2 regions of the Lactovum odontotermitis genome follow, and region 1 is predicted to be linked to the other one. Evidence: predicted binding sites of a transcription regulator. Region 1 holds the regulator's gene; the other holds the start of a gene.

The links. The regulator NrdR, encoded in region 1, represses ribonucleotide reductase genes. The targets are predictions, from matches to a motif close to ACACNATATATNGTGT.
Region 2: nrdH (glutaredoxin-like protein NrdH) is a predicted target of NrdR. The motif match lies at 5,399-5,414, and genes of this name have one in related genera.

Annotation. Positions count from the first base shown of each region.
Region 1 is NZ_BAAGGQ010000023.1:7,800-15,404, reverse strand. It holds gene ACYQ2E_RS10245 (M15 family metallopeptidase) at 1-110, opposite strand, end outside; gene der (ribosome biogenesis GTPase Der) at 174-1,484, opposite strand; gene ACYQ2E_RS10235 (prolyl-tRNA synthetase associated domain-containing protein) at 1,517-2,011, opposite strand; gene ACYQ2E_RS10230 (nitroreductase family protein) at 2,008-2,736, opposite strand; gene dnaI (primosomal protein DnaI) at 2,729-3,607, opposite strand; gene ACYQ2E_RS10220 (DnaD domain protein) at 3,607-4,743, opposite strand; gene nrdR (transcriptional regulator NrdR) at 4,747-5,193, opposite strand; gene trmB (tRNA (guanosine(46)-N7)-methyltransferase TrmB) at 5,218-5,850, opposite strand; gene ACYQ2E_RS10205 (phosphotransferase) at 5,850-6,638, opposite strand; gene ACYQ2E_RS10200 (Veg family protein) at 6,690-6,935, opposite strand; gene dnaB (replicative DNA helicase) at 6,994-7,605, opposite strand, start outside.
Region 2 is NZ_BAAGGQ010000029.1:3,393-10,997, reverse strand. It holds gene ACYQ2E_RS10770 (NUDIX hydrolase) at 1-35, opposite strand, end outside; gene ACYQ2E_RS10765 (GNAT family N-acetyltransferase) at 41-484, opposite strand; gene nrdF (class 1b ribonucleoside-diphosphate reductase subunit beta) at 807-1,883, opposite strand; gene ACYQ2E_RS10755 (ATP cone domain-containing protein) at 1,883-2,209, opposite strand; gene nrdI (class Ib ribonucleoside-diphosphate reductase assembly flavoprotein NrdI) at 2,211-2,672, opposite strand; gene nrdE (class 1b ribonucleoside-diphosphate reductase subunit alpha) at 2,685-4,976, opposite strand; gene nrdH (glutaredoxin-like protein NrdH) at 5,111-5,332, opposite strand; gene ACYQ2E_RS10735 (SepM family pheromone-processing serine protease) at 5,454-6,524, opposite strand; gene coaD (pantetheine-phosphate adenylyltransferase) at 6,490-6,978, opposite strand; gene rsmD (16S rRNA (guanine(966)-N(2))-methyltransferase RsmD) at 7,101-7,605, opposite strand, start outside.

The DNA of each region.
Region 1 (7,605 bases):
GTTTTCTCTTTGCCTGAAAAAGGCTTGAAAATCAGAATAACAATTACAATAATGAGAGCAATAAGCACAAAAGCCGTTGCTCCAGCAAAAAAGAGGCGTCGTTTTCTCAGATGTCGTCTACGTTTATTCCGCTGTAAATTTTGTGAACTCAAAACAAACTCCTCTTCCTGACCTTATTTTCTCCGTCTCACCAAAATCCGAATCGGCGTTCCTTCAAACACAAAAGCCTTGCGAATCTGGTTTTCCAGAAAACGGGAGTAGCTGAAATGCATCAGCTCAACTTCATTCACGAAAATGACAAAAGTCGGCGGTTTCACGGCCACCTGAGTGCCGTAATAAATACGCAGACGCTTGCCTTTGTCGGTCGGTGTCGGATTGACGGCCACAGCGTCCATCAGAACTTCGTTCAGAACAGAACTTCCGATGCGTATGTTCTGTGCTTTATGAATATCCTTAATCTTCTCCGGCAGCTGCTTCAGGCGCTGCTTTGTCACGGCCGAAACAAAGACAATCGGCGCATAGTCAAGAAACTGGAAGCCGTCGCGAATATCCTCTTCCCATTTTTTCATGGTCTTGTCGTCTTTTTCCAGTGTGTCCCACTTGTTGACCACGATGAGAATGCCCTTGCCCGCATCATGTGCAAAGCCGGCAATGCGCTTGTCATAATCGCGAATGCCCTCTTCCGCATTGATGACCACACAGACAATGTCAGAACGGTCAATCGCCCGCATAGCACGCAGCACTGAGTACTTCTCGGTCGTCTCATAGACCTTGCCCGACTTGCGCAGCCCCGCCGTATCAATCATCAGGAACTCTTGCCCCTCGTCATCGATAAAACGCGTATCAATCGCATCTCGCGTGGTACCTGCAATCGGACTGGCAATCACACGATCTTCGCCCAGCATGGCATTAATCAAACTGGATTTGCCCACATTCGGCCGGCCAATCAGACTGAAACGAATCAAATCCGGATTTTCCTGCTCAATTTCTTTCGGAAAATATTTGGACACCTCGTCCAGCAAATCCCCCGTTCCAATGCCGTGCACCGCACTAATCGGATAAGGCTCGCCCAGCCCCAGCGAATAGAAATCATAAATATCCATGCGCCGCTCAGGATTATCCGTTTTATTGACCGCCAGAACAACCGGCTTATCCGATCGGTAAAGGAGCTGCGCCACGTCCTGATCCGCATCAGTCAAGCCTGTTTCGCCGTCCACCACAAAAATAATGACATCCGCCTCATTCATGGCAATCTCAGCCTGGGCACGAATCTGCGCCATAAAAGGCAGGTCAGCCATCTCGATACCGCCCGTATCAATCAGCGCAAAATCACGCGTCAGCCAGTTTGACGTCGCATAAATACGGTCTCGCGTGATACCCGGCGTATCTTCGACAATCGAAATACGCTCACCGGCAATCCGGTTAAAAATAGTGGATTTGCCCACATTCGGACGTCCAACAATGGCAACTGTAGGTAAAGCCATAAGCAAAAAATCTCCTTTACGCGCGACAGCGCTTAGATATCAATAATCTCATATGAATAGCCCTGCGACTCGCAAATCGTGAAACAGGCCTCCATCGGAAAGAATATCGTTTTCGTGTTATCATTCGGATGATAAGTCTGAATCTTATTTTCTTCCAGCATCTCGCGGTCAAAATAAACATGCAGATTGTCATAGTGCGTGCCCACCAGCCCGAACAAACTGACAATCCCAGGCCTCTGGCCGAACACATCCTTCAGACGCTCCTCCGACATGAAATGCAGCCGCTTAACGCCGCCCAGCAGCTCAGCCAGTTCGTCCATGTCCAGCTGCTTCTTGTCATCCATCGTCACCAGATAAATCTGCGTCGACTTCTTATTGACCAGCGCCAGCGTCTTGCAGCGGCAGCCCTCGTAGCCCTCGATAAAAGCATCCGACTCCTCCGTCGAATGGCTCGGCGGATGCTCCACCGTCTCATAAGGAATCCCAAGCTCCGCCATCAGCTGCTGCACCTCAGCAAAGGTTCTCATTTCCATAATTTCTTGTCCCTCAAATTCTCGGTACTTGACGGATTCTCCGGCTGCCCCCATTGCTCAGCGATGCGTGACGACCAGCTGGAGCCTTCACGACGCGCGCCGGCGTATTCAGCCTGGACTTCATCATAAGCCTTGATGACTGATTCATCCTGAATCTGATATTTCTCCTCAAAAACCACAGCCTCATAAGGCAAGCGCGGTTTCACAGAGTTGACCTTGGCCGGGCGCCCCAAAGCAATGCCGAACAGCGGATAGGTATAGTCAGGCAAGCCCAGAATGTCTGAAATCTCGACCGATTTTTCGCGCAATAAACCCATCATCACGCCGCCATAACCCGCAGATTCAGCAGCCAGCAGCACATTTTCCGCCGCCAGCGAAGCATCCACCGCCGAGATAAGGAGCGACTCTGCCCCAGCAGGCTGGAAATCCCCCGCATTCAGAGTCACCGCAAGCCCTGCGCGATTCAAATCCCCCACAAAAACAATGAAATGCGAGCAGCCGAGAACTGCCTTCGTCGCAGGCACATGGTCAGCCTCGTAAATCGCCTGCTTCGCAGCTTCGGATTTCACGATGATAATGCTATAAGACTGAAAATTCTTCCAGTTACTCGCCGCACGCCCAGCCTCAATAAATTCACGGATTTCATCATCCGGAATCACTTCCTCTGTGAACTTGCGGACAGAACTGTGCCGCCGCATCAAATCAATTATTTCACTCATGACGCCGATTCTTCCCTTCTAAATGAATTTCTTCAGACAAAAATTTGACCCGCTCCATCACACGCTTGGCTGCCCAAGTATCAATCCCGTCACGCGTCTGTGACAGCCGCTCCTGCAAATCCTTCATGCTGTAGTTGGATGTAAAGAAAGTCAGCAGATTATTGTCCATGCGATACTGTAGAATAACCTGCAGGACATTATCACGCGCCCAGGCACTATTCACCTCGCCGCCGATATCGTCCAGAACCAGAACCTGTGCTGTCTTGACCGTCTCCACCTGATTACTGGCCGCAAAATTCGGCTGTGCAATATAAGTCGGATAGTGAATCATCTGACAGTTCAGACCTTGCGTCGCCAAGCTATTCACCATGCCCGCCAGCAGATATGACTTGCCGACGCCGAAGTCACCGTAGAGATAAACGCCTTTGGCTGAAGACGGCTCGTTTATCACGCTCTGAAGCGCACGGATTGCAGGCATACGGCCCTTGTCCCGATTGGTAATCTGGTCATAAATGTCATGCTGCCAGGAAACCTTTTTAAAGCCGGGCGAGAGACCAATCAAGGTAAAACGCTGCTCCATCTCCAGTCGTGCCCGGTTTTGAATCAGAAAACTCGTCTCCTGATAACTGACATCTACATAACCATCGTTCAGCTCCAGAACCGGCTTGTAGGCAGATGAACTATTGAACTTTTCCTTCTCCGTCAGATATTCAGAAAACTTCGACAGAGCCTTAGAAACTTGCTGCTCCGTCAATTTGTGCTTTAAAATAAACTCGGCGATTTCAGAATTCATGAGGATTTTTCGGCGCAGGCGCGAAAGGTCTGCAGAGCGTTCCGCCCGCTGTTCCAAGCTTTTAGATATAGGCTCCATTAGGTTTCACTCCCTTTCTTCATCGCTTCTAATTCTTTCTTAAATGCCGCAACTTCCTCGTCCGTAGCCGTTTCATCATAGCCAGGATTTGACCAAGTCGGCTCAGCCTTAACAGCTTTCTTAGCCGAAGCCGTTTTCCGAGGCTTCTTCTCAAACTCTGCAATATGCTGAATCGCCGCTTCCGCCGTGGTAATCCCGTTCCTCAGCCAGTCATTGGCAATACGATTCACGAAAGCCGCGCTCAGGCTCGGGTTCTTCTGCTGAATCAGCGTATAATGAATCAAAATGTTCTGAACCTCGGGTATCATTTTCTGCTTGTTGAAATTCGACAGCAGCTTGAGCTCGTCTTGGCTGACAAAACCGCCGACCTGACGTTTAAGCTGAGTCAGGAAATCCTGCGGACTCGCAGATTTTGCCACCTGGGCAAGCACTGCAGCTGCATTCTCCAGCTGCGGCTTCTTCTCACTGTCCGCAATATACTTGCGAATCATTGACGCCGTGTTAATCGTCTTATCCGCATTGAGCGTTTCCTCCGCCAGCTTGAATAGGCCGTACCAGTCCAGGCTGAATTTCTCGGCCATACTGTAAAGATGCAGAATATCCTTATTTTCATCGGCAAAACTGAATTTCCGCTGCTGCATCAGTGACTTGAAACTGCTCAAGTCCAAATCGCCAATTGGCGGAACTGGATTCTCCTCCAGGCTTTCCTGTAAATCAGAGAGAAAAATATCAGAAAATCTGACCTTCAGCTCATTGCCCTCAGTCTTTGTACTCTGCATCTCGCTCACAGTCTTCGCACCGATTTTATTGATTAACAGCTGCACCAGCAACTCATCAGCCAGAAAATCCTCAAAATTACGCGGACTTCTCAGCTGAAACTGAAAAGCATTATGACAATCAAAAATTTTCATCAGAGAAATCGCCCGCAGCTTGTCAAAAGCCTGCTCCAGCTGCCTCTGACCAACATTCAGATATTCCATCAGCTTAGAAAACTTGCCGGACGGCGTCACGCGCAGCAGCAGATAAAGCGTATAAGCCGTTTTTCCCAGAACAGGCAAATAAAGCTTTGAGAAAGCAGCGTCATCAAAGCTTGTTTTTCCGATATTCACAATAGAAAATTTATCGCCTGGTCTCATTTATCACTTCTTTGTAATGTGTTTCAGCAAATCCTCAAGCTCGCTGACGTCCTTAAACGAGCGGTAAACCGAGGCAAAGCGCACATAAGTAATCTCATCCAAATCCGCCAGCGCCGCCATGACAAACTCGCCGATTTGCCCGCTCGGCACCTCATTCTCCCCCAAGCCGCGCACCTTCTGCTCAATCCCCTCGACCGTTTCCTCAATCTTCTCGATAGAAATCGGACGTTTCTGGGCACTTCGTATAATACCGCGCATAATCTTCTCGCGGTCAAAAACCTCGCGCGTATTATCCTTCTTGACCACCAGCAGCGTCGGCTGCTCAATGCGCTCATAAGTCGTAAAACGAAAACCGCAGGACATACATTCCCGCCGGCGGCGAACCGCATCATCACTGGCTCTAGTATCCAGAACCTTAAAATTTTCAGACTGACAACGTGGACATTTCATAATTTTAAACCTTCCGCTTTCCGGTTACTCGACAAATTGCGCTTCCATACGGTAAATCGGCCCCTTATCCGACCATTTCCGCTCATACTCGGTCAAAACATTCTGCGGCGCGAACTCCAAATCCTTATGCAAATCCAGCCAAATCTGTCTAAAAACCATGCCGTACTGGCTCATTGACACCAGACTATACTCAAACAACCCCCGGTTATCTGTCTTAAAATGTACCTGTCCATTGGGCACCAGAATCTGCTCATAAAGCCTGAGAAAGTCTTTATAAGTCAGACGACGTTTTTCATGACGCGTCTTAGGCCAAGGGTCCGAGAAATTCAAATAGAGCAAGTCAACCTGATGCGCCCCAAAATACTCCGTCAAATTCCGCCCGTCCGCGAGCAATAGACGCACATTGGATAAATCAGCGGCCAGCAGCTTGTCCAGTGCATAAGAAATCACCGTCGACTGCAAATCAATCGCAATATAATTAATCTCAGGATGACGTGCCGCCATTCCGAGAATAAAATCACCTTTCCCGCAGCCGACTTCAATATGAATAGGATTCTCATTGCCGAAAACCTTCGTCCAGTCAACTGCTTCCGTCAGCACCAAATCAGTATGAGCTGCCAGCAGCTCTTCCGCACCTTTTCTTTTCTTTACACGCATTAAAACATTTCCATAAAGTGGCGCAAGCCCTGAATCTCAGCATTTGCCGCCATTGTATTGTTCACAGACAAATAAGCATCAATCCGCTTCAAATAAGACAACTTCCCGTACCAGATGAATTTCGCCAGCGAAGCCACATCTGACAAGCGGTCGCCCGACCTAGCCAGCCAGGCCCCCCAGTGCTGCCGCGGAATATAGTGCGACAGCAGGAAAGCATTGTCCAGATAAGCATCGCCTAGACTGACCGTTTCCCAGTCAATCAGGTAAATCCGGCCATTCTTAGAGCGCAGCCAGTTACTTGGTGAAATATCGCCGTGCACCACTACAATACTAAGATTATTGAGATAAGGCACCGTTTCAAGCATGGTATTCGTCACGCTGCAGAGAAAAGTGTTATTCGCAATCACCGAGTTCGGTTTATTGATGAGCTCAGACAGAATCTCTGCCGGTCTTGACACCGTCCTATCAAAAGTCGAGAGCGAATCCCGCAGCGTCCGGCTCGAATGCAGCTTGCTTAACAATTCAAAGACCTGCTCATCCATCATATCCGCCGGCTGCAGCGTCGTGCCCTCAATCCAGGACTGGGCCGTCAAAGTATCCCCATTCTGCGTCTTACGAATCCATTGAATTTTGGGCGCAAGCCCCTCGGTAGAAAGGCTCGGCAAAAGAGGGTTCGCATTCACCTTGATGAAAACCCGCTGATTTCGAAATTCTCCCATATAAGAATTTCCCGAACTGCTGTCAATGACACGCATTTGCCAGTTCAATGATGGTTCTTGCGTTACCATTCTACCCTACCTCTAACAATCCCTTTCCTAAATTTTTTTCATAATCAGCAATTAATAATGAATCAAAATCGTCTGCGTCAAAATATCCGCATACTGATAAGATTCACGTACCCTCGGTCCGCCTGGACGGGCCGGAATATTTTCAACCACGAAGTGAGTGGCATAAGCCTCAAGCAGCACAACCTTATGACGGTTTTCACGCTTACGTCCATATTGAGAGGTAATCTCAATCGTCTGGCCCAAATGGGCTTCCACTTCTTTGCGAATATCTACAATTTTTCCAACTTCTTGTTCCATGGATTCTCCATCTATTTTTTTCAAGTAGGCTTATTATACCACGTTTTCTGGTCAGATTCTAGTTTTCTGTGTGATACTGTTCAACATTGGCGAACTTATTATACTCTTTTATAAATCTGAGCTTTGCTGTTCCCCGGCTCCCAGAGCGGTTTTTCTCAATGATGATTTCAACTGAATCATCAGCGACTTCTTCAACTTCTTCACCCTCACGCTGATAATAATCCTCGCGGTAAAGAAAGGCGACAATGTCCGCATCCTGCTCGATTGAGCCGGACTCACGCAAATCCGACAAGCGCGGCCGCTTATTGTCACGGCCTTCAACACTACGGGACAGCTGACTCAGCGCAATCACCGGCACTTTCAGCTCTTTGGCCAAAATCTTCAACTGCCGGGAAATGTCCGAAACTTCCTGCTGACGATTTTCCCGGCCATTGCCTGAAATCAGCTGCAGATAATCAATCACGATGAGTCCGAGATTGCCGATTTCCTGCGCTAAACGGCGACTCTTGGCACGAATTTCAGACACTTTGATACCAGGTGTATCATCCACATAAATCTGAGCCTGCGACAAGGTATTATTCGCATGCACCAGATTTTCCCAGTCCGTGTCTGTCAATTGTCCGGTACGGATATGATATCCGTCAATCGGGCCGGTTGCGGCCAGCAGACG
Region 2 (7,605 bases), on a different contig from region 1:
TTTCTGGCGTTATAAATGTCAAAATGCTCTGTCATCTATTTCAACCTCTCCGCATGGCAACATGCGGAATGCCGTCTTCCAAAAATTTCTCGGAGATTTCTTCAAATCCGAATGATTTGTAAAAATTGCGAAGATAGTACTGTGCTTCAATTTTGATTGGCTGGTCACCGACCGCCTCTATGCCGTGCTGCAGGAGTTCCCGCGCCAGGCCCGCGCCGCGGGCCGTTTTCTTGACTAAAACACGGCCTAGGGCTGTTTCGTCAAATTGGGCGCCAGCCGGGATGATGCGCAAATAGGCCAGGATTTCGCCGTCCGTTTTGTTTTCGAGCCAGAGATGTTGGGCGACGAGGTCCAGATTGTCCACTTCCTGATAGGGGCAGGCCTGCTCGACCACGAAAACTTCGGTGCGCAGGAAATAGATTTTCTGGAGTTCTGCGGTGCTTAGTTCGTCAAAATTTTTGATTTGCCAGATTTTGTTGTCCATATGATTATTATATCACTAGAAACAAGAAAGCGGCCAATACATTCCAGTTCCGGCCGCTTTCTTTTATTACCTCTTATCAGATTTACTTTCTCAGGTCTAGTAGCTCGCGCGTCTTGAAAATGCGGGCGTGTTTCACATCTTATACAATTGAGTTCATCTACGCCGCTTTGCGGCTCCGAATGTCCGTTTTCTCTACTTGCTAAAGCAAGTGAGAAAAAGGCAACACGCCTGGAGCTAGGAAATTAGATAAATCGGAACCTGCCTTACGGCAGAACCGCGATTTCCTAAATTTCTACGCTCCAAAGCGGGCGTGTTTCACATCTTATACAATATCATAATCGTCATCTGTCATCGGGCTGACTTCGCCCACCAGATAGGAGTTCCCGACGGCCGAGAAAAAGTCGTGGTTGCTTGAACTAGTCGAGATGCCGTTCATGACAAGCGGATTGACTTTGTCGGCGGTCGAGGCGGCGAAAAGCGGGTCAAAGCCGAGGTTCATGAGGGCCTTGTTCATGTTGTATTCGGTGAAGGTCGTGACTTCATCCACCCAGCCGATTTCCGTGTAAATCTCGCTGATATAGTTGACTTCGTTTTCGTAAAGCTGATAGAGCAGGTCATAGGCCCATTCGGTCAGTTCCTGCTGGTCGGCCTCCGGCAGTTCGGCGAAATCTTTTTGTAAATAGTAGCCGATGTAAGTTCCGTGGACGGATTCGTCGCGGAGGATTAATTTGATGATTTCTGCGGCGTTGACCATTTTGTTTTCACCCAGATAACGCAAGGGTGTATAGAAACCTGAGTAGAAAAGCCCTGATTCCAGGAAGGTCGAGGCGATACGCGTTCGCATGCCGGCCAGCTGAATCTCATGCTCCGTCATCGAAAAACTGGCGTGTTCCGGGTAATCTTTGACAAAGGCGGCCAATTTGCCTGCTTTGTAGACTTCATCAATCAGCTCGGCTTTTTTCTGCAGGTAAGGGTCCTTGTCGCCCCAGGCATAGAGCGCATCAATCTCCTGTGTGGTCATGAGCGAGCTGAAAACAGTCGAATAGGACTTAGCGTGAACCCCTTCCATGAACTGGATTTGTCCCAGTGTAGCAGCTTCCTGCGGTGTGTGCGCAAATTCGCGGATGATGCCGTTGCCGTCATTGGACTGCACCGTGTCAAGCAGCGTCAGACCCAGAAAGACCTTGCTGTAAACGTCGCGCTCGAGGTCTGACAATTCGCGCCAGTCTTTCAGGTCGTTCGACACCGGCACGCGCGTGTCCAGCCAGAACTGACTGTTGAGCTTGTCCCAAGTGTACTTGTCGATTGGATCCTCAATACGGTTCCAGTCGTTGGCAGCATAAACAGCGGCATGACGATTGTTCACTTCCGCCAGATGATTTGTTTGCTTAAATCCCATCAGACACCCCTTTCAATGGCTTTTTGCGTCTTGTAGCTCAGATAGGCCTGGCCGACGAATTTAGACAGCACGTTCAAATGCTTCACAGCCATGTTCTGAATCTCTTCAATGTCCAGCTTCTCCGCCTTTGCGTTCATGACATCGGCATGCACAAGCCGCGCGACATCATTGGCCAGACGATTGGCCTTGATAGGATTGTTGTGGTAGCCGCCGATATATTCACCGTTGACCTTGCCGTTGTAGGCGGCGCGGAAAATCGCCTCCTGAATCTTCGTGACATCGTAAGCCACCACGCGGCCGTCCCGTTTGATGATTTGTTTCTCCATTTTAAATTTGCTCCATATGTTCTGTGTACATGTTCATCTGCGACGTCGTAATCCGCGCCCCTTTGGACAAGTCGTCCACTATTTTCCTGACAGCAGTCACATCCGTCGGAGTGCCGCTCATCTCGAAGTCATAAATCACAGGAATCTGATATTTCGCCGACAATTCTTTAGCTGTGAAAATATAGATGCCCGCAAAGTTGCGATTGCCAGTGCCGATAATTCCCTTACAGAGAGCTGCGTTAATGCCTGCGGCCATAAATTCAAAGACCGGAGCCATGACCTCCTGCGAGTGCTGGACGCTCGGCGTTTCCTCAGCATAGCTCGGCGTAATCAGAATGAAAGGCTGTGTCATTTCAACATCCGGAAAATCAGACGTTATCTCGACAAATGTCTCATTGGGCATGTCCAGTTTTTTGACAAATCTGCGAGTTTGTCCTGTAATTGAAAAATATACGATTTTCATAAATTGCTCCTTTTAAATCATACAACTCTCACATTCGTTGGCACCGCCGTGCTCTTTATCTGTGTCGGCGGTATATTGTCTGGTGTAGTACATAGACTTGATGTTATGGTGCCAGGCAAAGTTTCGCAGGATAGACAGATCGCGGGTTGTCAGCTTCGGGTTGCCGCCTTTTTTCCACTCGTACAAATCAGGGTACTCTGTAAAGTCGGAGCGCAGGTACATGGTCAGTGAAAGTCCCTGGTCGGTGTGCTCTGTGGCAGCTTCGTAGATGCGAATCTGCCAGCGCATGTCCTGGTCATAGGCAGACTTGTAGTAAGGAATTGTCTCAGAAGTCAAGCCGAAAGCTGGGTAGTAAATCTTGCCGACCTGGCCTTCCTGCCGCTCTTCAATACGGTTAATAATCGGCGCAATTGACGCGGAGCAGTCGTTCACGTAGGAAATTGACCCGTTCGGCGCCAAGGCGATGCGATATGAGTTGAAGAGGCCGTGAGCCTGCACGGAAGCTTTCAGCTCTGCCCAGTCTTCCTGAGTGGGTACGTGAATGTCCTTAAACAGAGCCTTCACAGTATCAGAAACTTTGTCAAAATAATCGGTATGCAAGTATTTCTCGAAGTATTTCCCCGAAGCATAATCCGACTTTTCGAAGTTGGCAAATGTCGCCTGGCGCGCCATCGCAATCTGGTTGGAGCCCAACAAGGTATAGTAGTTCAGGCAGAGGAAATAGAGACCTGTGAAATCGACCGCGTCCTGGCTCTCGTACTGAATGTGGTGGCCGGCGAGGTAGGAGTGCAGACCCATCGCACCGAGACCTATGGCGTGGTTCATTTTGTTGCCGTGGTCAATCGTCGGCACAAAGGACAGGTTTGAGGCGTCTGAAATGAAGGTCAGGCCTTTGACCATGGCCACGATGTCTGCGCCGAAGTCTGCGCCCGCCTTCATCATGTTGATGATGTTGGTCGAGCCGAGGTTGCAGACGATGTCCTGACCCAGCGTGGTGTACTCCTGCTCCTCCGACAAGACAGACGGAGTCTGAATCTGCAGGATTTCTGAGCAGAGGTTCGAGCCGAGAATGCGCCCGGCAATCGGATTCGTCCGGTTGGCCGTGGAAATGTTGATGATGTAAGGGTAGCCGGACTCCTGCTGGAGCTCTGAAATCGCCTGCTCAACGGCACGCGCCTCCAGCCATTTGACGCGGATGCGCGGCATCCCTGTCTCTTCGTCTGTCTGCTTTGAAAGCTCGACTAAATGGTCATATTCCTTGTCAATGTCCACATAGGTGAAAGGCATGCCCAGCTCTTTCTCGACGAAATAAGGGTCGAAAACGGCCATTTTGGCATTGGCCTTCGCGAGCTCGTAGAATTTATCCGGCACGGTCAAGCCCAGTGACAGCGTCTTCAAGCGAATTTTCTCGTCGGCGTTTTCCTTTTTCGCTGACAGAAATTCCATAACATCGGCATGAAAGACCGGCAGATAGGCGACACCCGCGCCTGGACGTGTTCCGAGCTGGTTGGAATAGGAAAAGCTATCCTCGAAGAGTTTCATGACAGGCAGGACACCTGAGGCCAGTCCGTCCATTTTCTTGATGGGAGAGCCTGCGGCGCGCAGATTGCCGAGAATCAGGCCTACGCCGCCGGCCTTGCGGGAAAGCTGCAGGGCGTTGGTAATGCTGCGGCCGATGTCGGACATATTGTCCTGAACCTGGATAATGAAGCAGGAAGCGAATTCTCCGCGGCGTGCCCGGCCGTTATTGGCGTAGGTAGGCGTTGCGGGCTGGTAGCGGCGGTTGATGATGACGCGCGCAATGTCACGTGCCAGCGCCTCATCACCGTTTGCCTGGTAGAGCGCATTCATCAGTGCCCTATCCTCCGGGTCTTCCAGGTAAAACTCGTTGTTATTGGTTTTCAGGGCATACTGGCGGTAAAACTTGTAGGCGGCCATGAATGACAGGAAGGTGAAGTTCTGCTCCTGCAGCCAGAAACGCAGTTCTTCGATGAATTCCGGCCTGTAGTTGTGAATGAATTCTGACTCATAGTAGTCGTTGGCCATCAGCCATTCCAGCTTGTCATAGTAGCTGTAGACGGTCTCGCTGTCAAAATCCGCATGTTCCTGAGCAGCCCATTCGGTGTTGACAGACAGGCTTTCCTTTCCTGTATAAGTGAAAGCGCGGTTGGGCGCCACATTTTCCTTGAGAAAGGCGACAATCGCTTCCTTATCCTTGTGCAGCGGGATTTGGCCGTTGACCGGGATATTGATTTGATTGTTCAACTCAAAGTAGGTGGGGTTTTCTATATTTTTAAGGCTCATTTCTTTCCCATTTCCTTTTTTATATTTATAGACAAAAGGCTCCGCCATTTACAAAATTAATGACAGAAGACCTTTTCTATCTCAGTAAGTGTCAAGTCCACAAACAGACACTTTATATTTAGTTGTGCGAAAACTTAAACAGCCAGCGTTTTCAACTGGTCTGGGCGAAAACCGTAGAAGCTTGTCTCAGCCGTTTCAACAACCGGTACGGCCTGATAGCCGAGCGAAATAACATAGTCGCGGTACTCCGGCTCATTTTCGATATTATGTTCAACATAGGCAATATCATGCTCATCAAGATACTTTTTGACCATTTTACATTGCATGCAGTTATTTTTTGAATATACTTTTACCATTTCGAGTGAAACTCCTTCTTTCGTGTATTTATTTTACTATATTTCCGGCTTTTTTACAAGAAAATAGCACTAGATATAGTGCTATTTAAAAACAAATTATGCAATTTTATACAACATATAGTTATTTGTTTAAGTAATCTAGGGCATCCTGAACTGTTTTTACAGGAATAATTTTCATTTTTGTCTTAAGTTTTTCAGCTGCTTCTTTTGCTGCCAGATAATTGTTCTCGGAGACTTTTTTGCTGCCGGAATCGGGCACCAGAAAGACTTCGGCCTTATTCTTCGCGGCGCTGGCGACTTTTTTGTCCACACCGCCGATTTGGCCGACGCTGCCGTCTTCTTCAATCGTACCGGTGCCTGCGATTTTCCGCCCTTGCAGGAGCTGGCTGCCGGTCAGCTGGTCATAGACTTCGAGCGTAAACATCATACCGGCGCTGGGGCCGCCGATGCTGCCGGCGTCTATTTTCACCTTGGGCTCTGTCTCAACCACTGTGTGGTCAACCAGGCCAATGCCGATGCCCGTTTTTCCGTTGTCAAGCTTGATATACTTGCCTTTAAAACTATGCTGGCTGCCGTCAATCCGCGTCACATCAATGCTGACAGAGTCACCTACTTTTTGACTGCTTACATAATTGACCATTTCTTTCGAGGACTTGAATTCCTGTCCATCCACAGCAGTCACAGTATCCGCAATCTGCAGGTCATTTTTAAAGGTCGAGTTTTTAGTAATTTCCAGAACGTAAACGCCCTGATACTTCATCGTGTAAGGCTTGCCCGCCAGTTTGAAAGCCTGGTAAACCGCCGTGTTCTGCGCAGTTTCCATGTAAAACTGATTGACCAGATTGTACTGCTTATTGTTCAGGCCGCCGGTCATTTCCTCTTTCGGGACAACTTCGGCAAAACTGTTGAATTTGCTGGCCAGAATCATGGCATTATTGGCCGGGGCAATGGTGACCGCCGTCAGGTAGAAATCGCCCTTGGACTCGGCCGACTTGCCTTTGACCGTTATCATGTCCGACAAAGGCAGCGTGATGCCCGGCTGCTCGATGTAGTAAGGCTGCGGCCAGAAAAGGTACAGCACCGCACAGATAAACACCAGAATCGGCAGTACAACAGATAAAACTCGCTTTAGCTTACGGTTTCTAGGTTTTCCAATGTTAATTTCTTCCAAATTTTTTCTCCAGACTTTCATTCACATTGCTCGGAACAAACTTGGACACATCTTGGCCGAAACCCGCTAACTCTTTAATACGGCTGGAAGAAATCATGGACAAACCCGGCTGAGCTGTCAATAAAATCGTCTCAACGCCCGTCATCTCCCGGTTAAAATAAATCATATTTGCTTCATAGTCAAAATCCGCCGACGTCCGCAGCGCGCGCACCAAAGCAGTCACGCCCTTTTCCCTGGCGATGTTGACCGTCAAATCTTTGCCATGCACCAAGAGCTCAACATTTTCAAACTTTGCCAGATTCTCATGAAGCAGGCCGGAGCGCTCATCCAGGCTAAAAAGATAATTCTTATCAGGATTATTGAAAATCCCCACATAAAGCTTGTCAAACAGCTGGCTCGCGCGGGCAATAATGTCCAGATGGCCGTTGGTCACCGGGTCAAAACTACCCGTGAAAAAACCGATTTTTTCTGTCATATCTTACTTCCTTGCATAATTGAGTTCAGTACGCCTGAGGCTAGAAGATTAGATAAATTGAGAACCTGCCTTACGGCAGAACCTCAATTTCCTAAATCTTTACGCCTCAAAACGGGCGTACTTCACATCTTAGTATAAATTGTGATTTTTGTGATGCCATAAATCTTTTGCTTCCAAATCTCCAAATCACGGATAACTTCAGGCAATTCCGTACTTTTTTCGGTTTCACAGATGATTTTTGCCTGAGCAGTCAAAAGATTTCTCGTCTGCAGCATCTCAATATCTGCGGCCATCTCCTGCAAGGCATAAGGCGGGTCAAGGAAGATCAAATCAAAGGGCTTTTCCATGCGCACCATGGCCTGCTGCGCAGGCATCTTCAACAGCTGGAACTTCTCAGACTCTTTAGTCATCTCCAGGTTAGCTGAAATCACCTTTTGAGCACCGGAATCCTTTTCTACCAGAGTTGCCGCCTCGCAGCCCCGCGAAACTGCCTCGATGGCCAATGCTCCCGAACCCGCATACAAATCGAGGACACGCCCTCCGTCAAAGAAGCCGCCCAGCATGTTGAAAACCGCCGCCTTGATTTTGTCCGATGTCGGCCGCGTCGTACGTCCATTCAGACTTTTC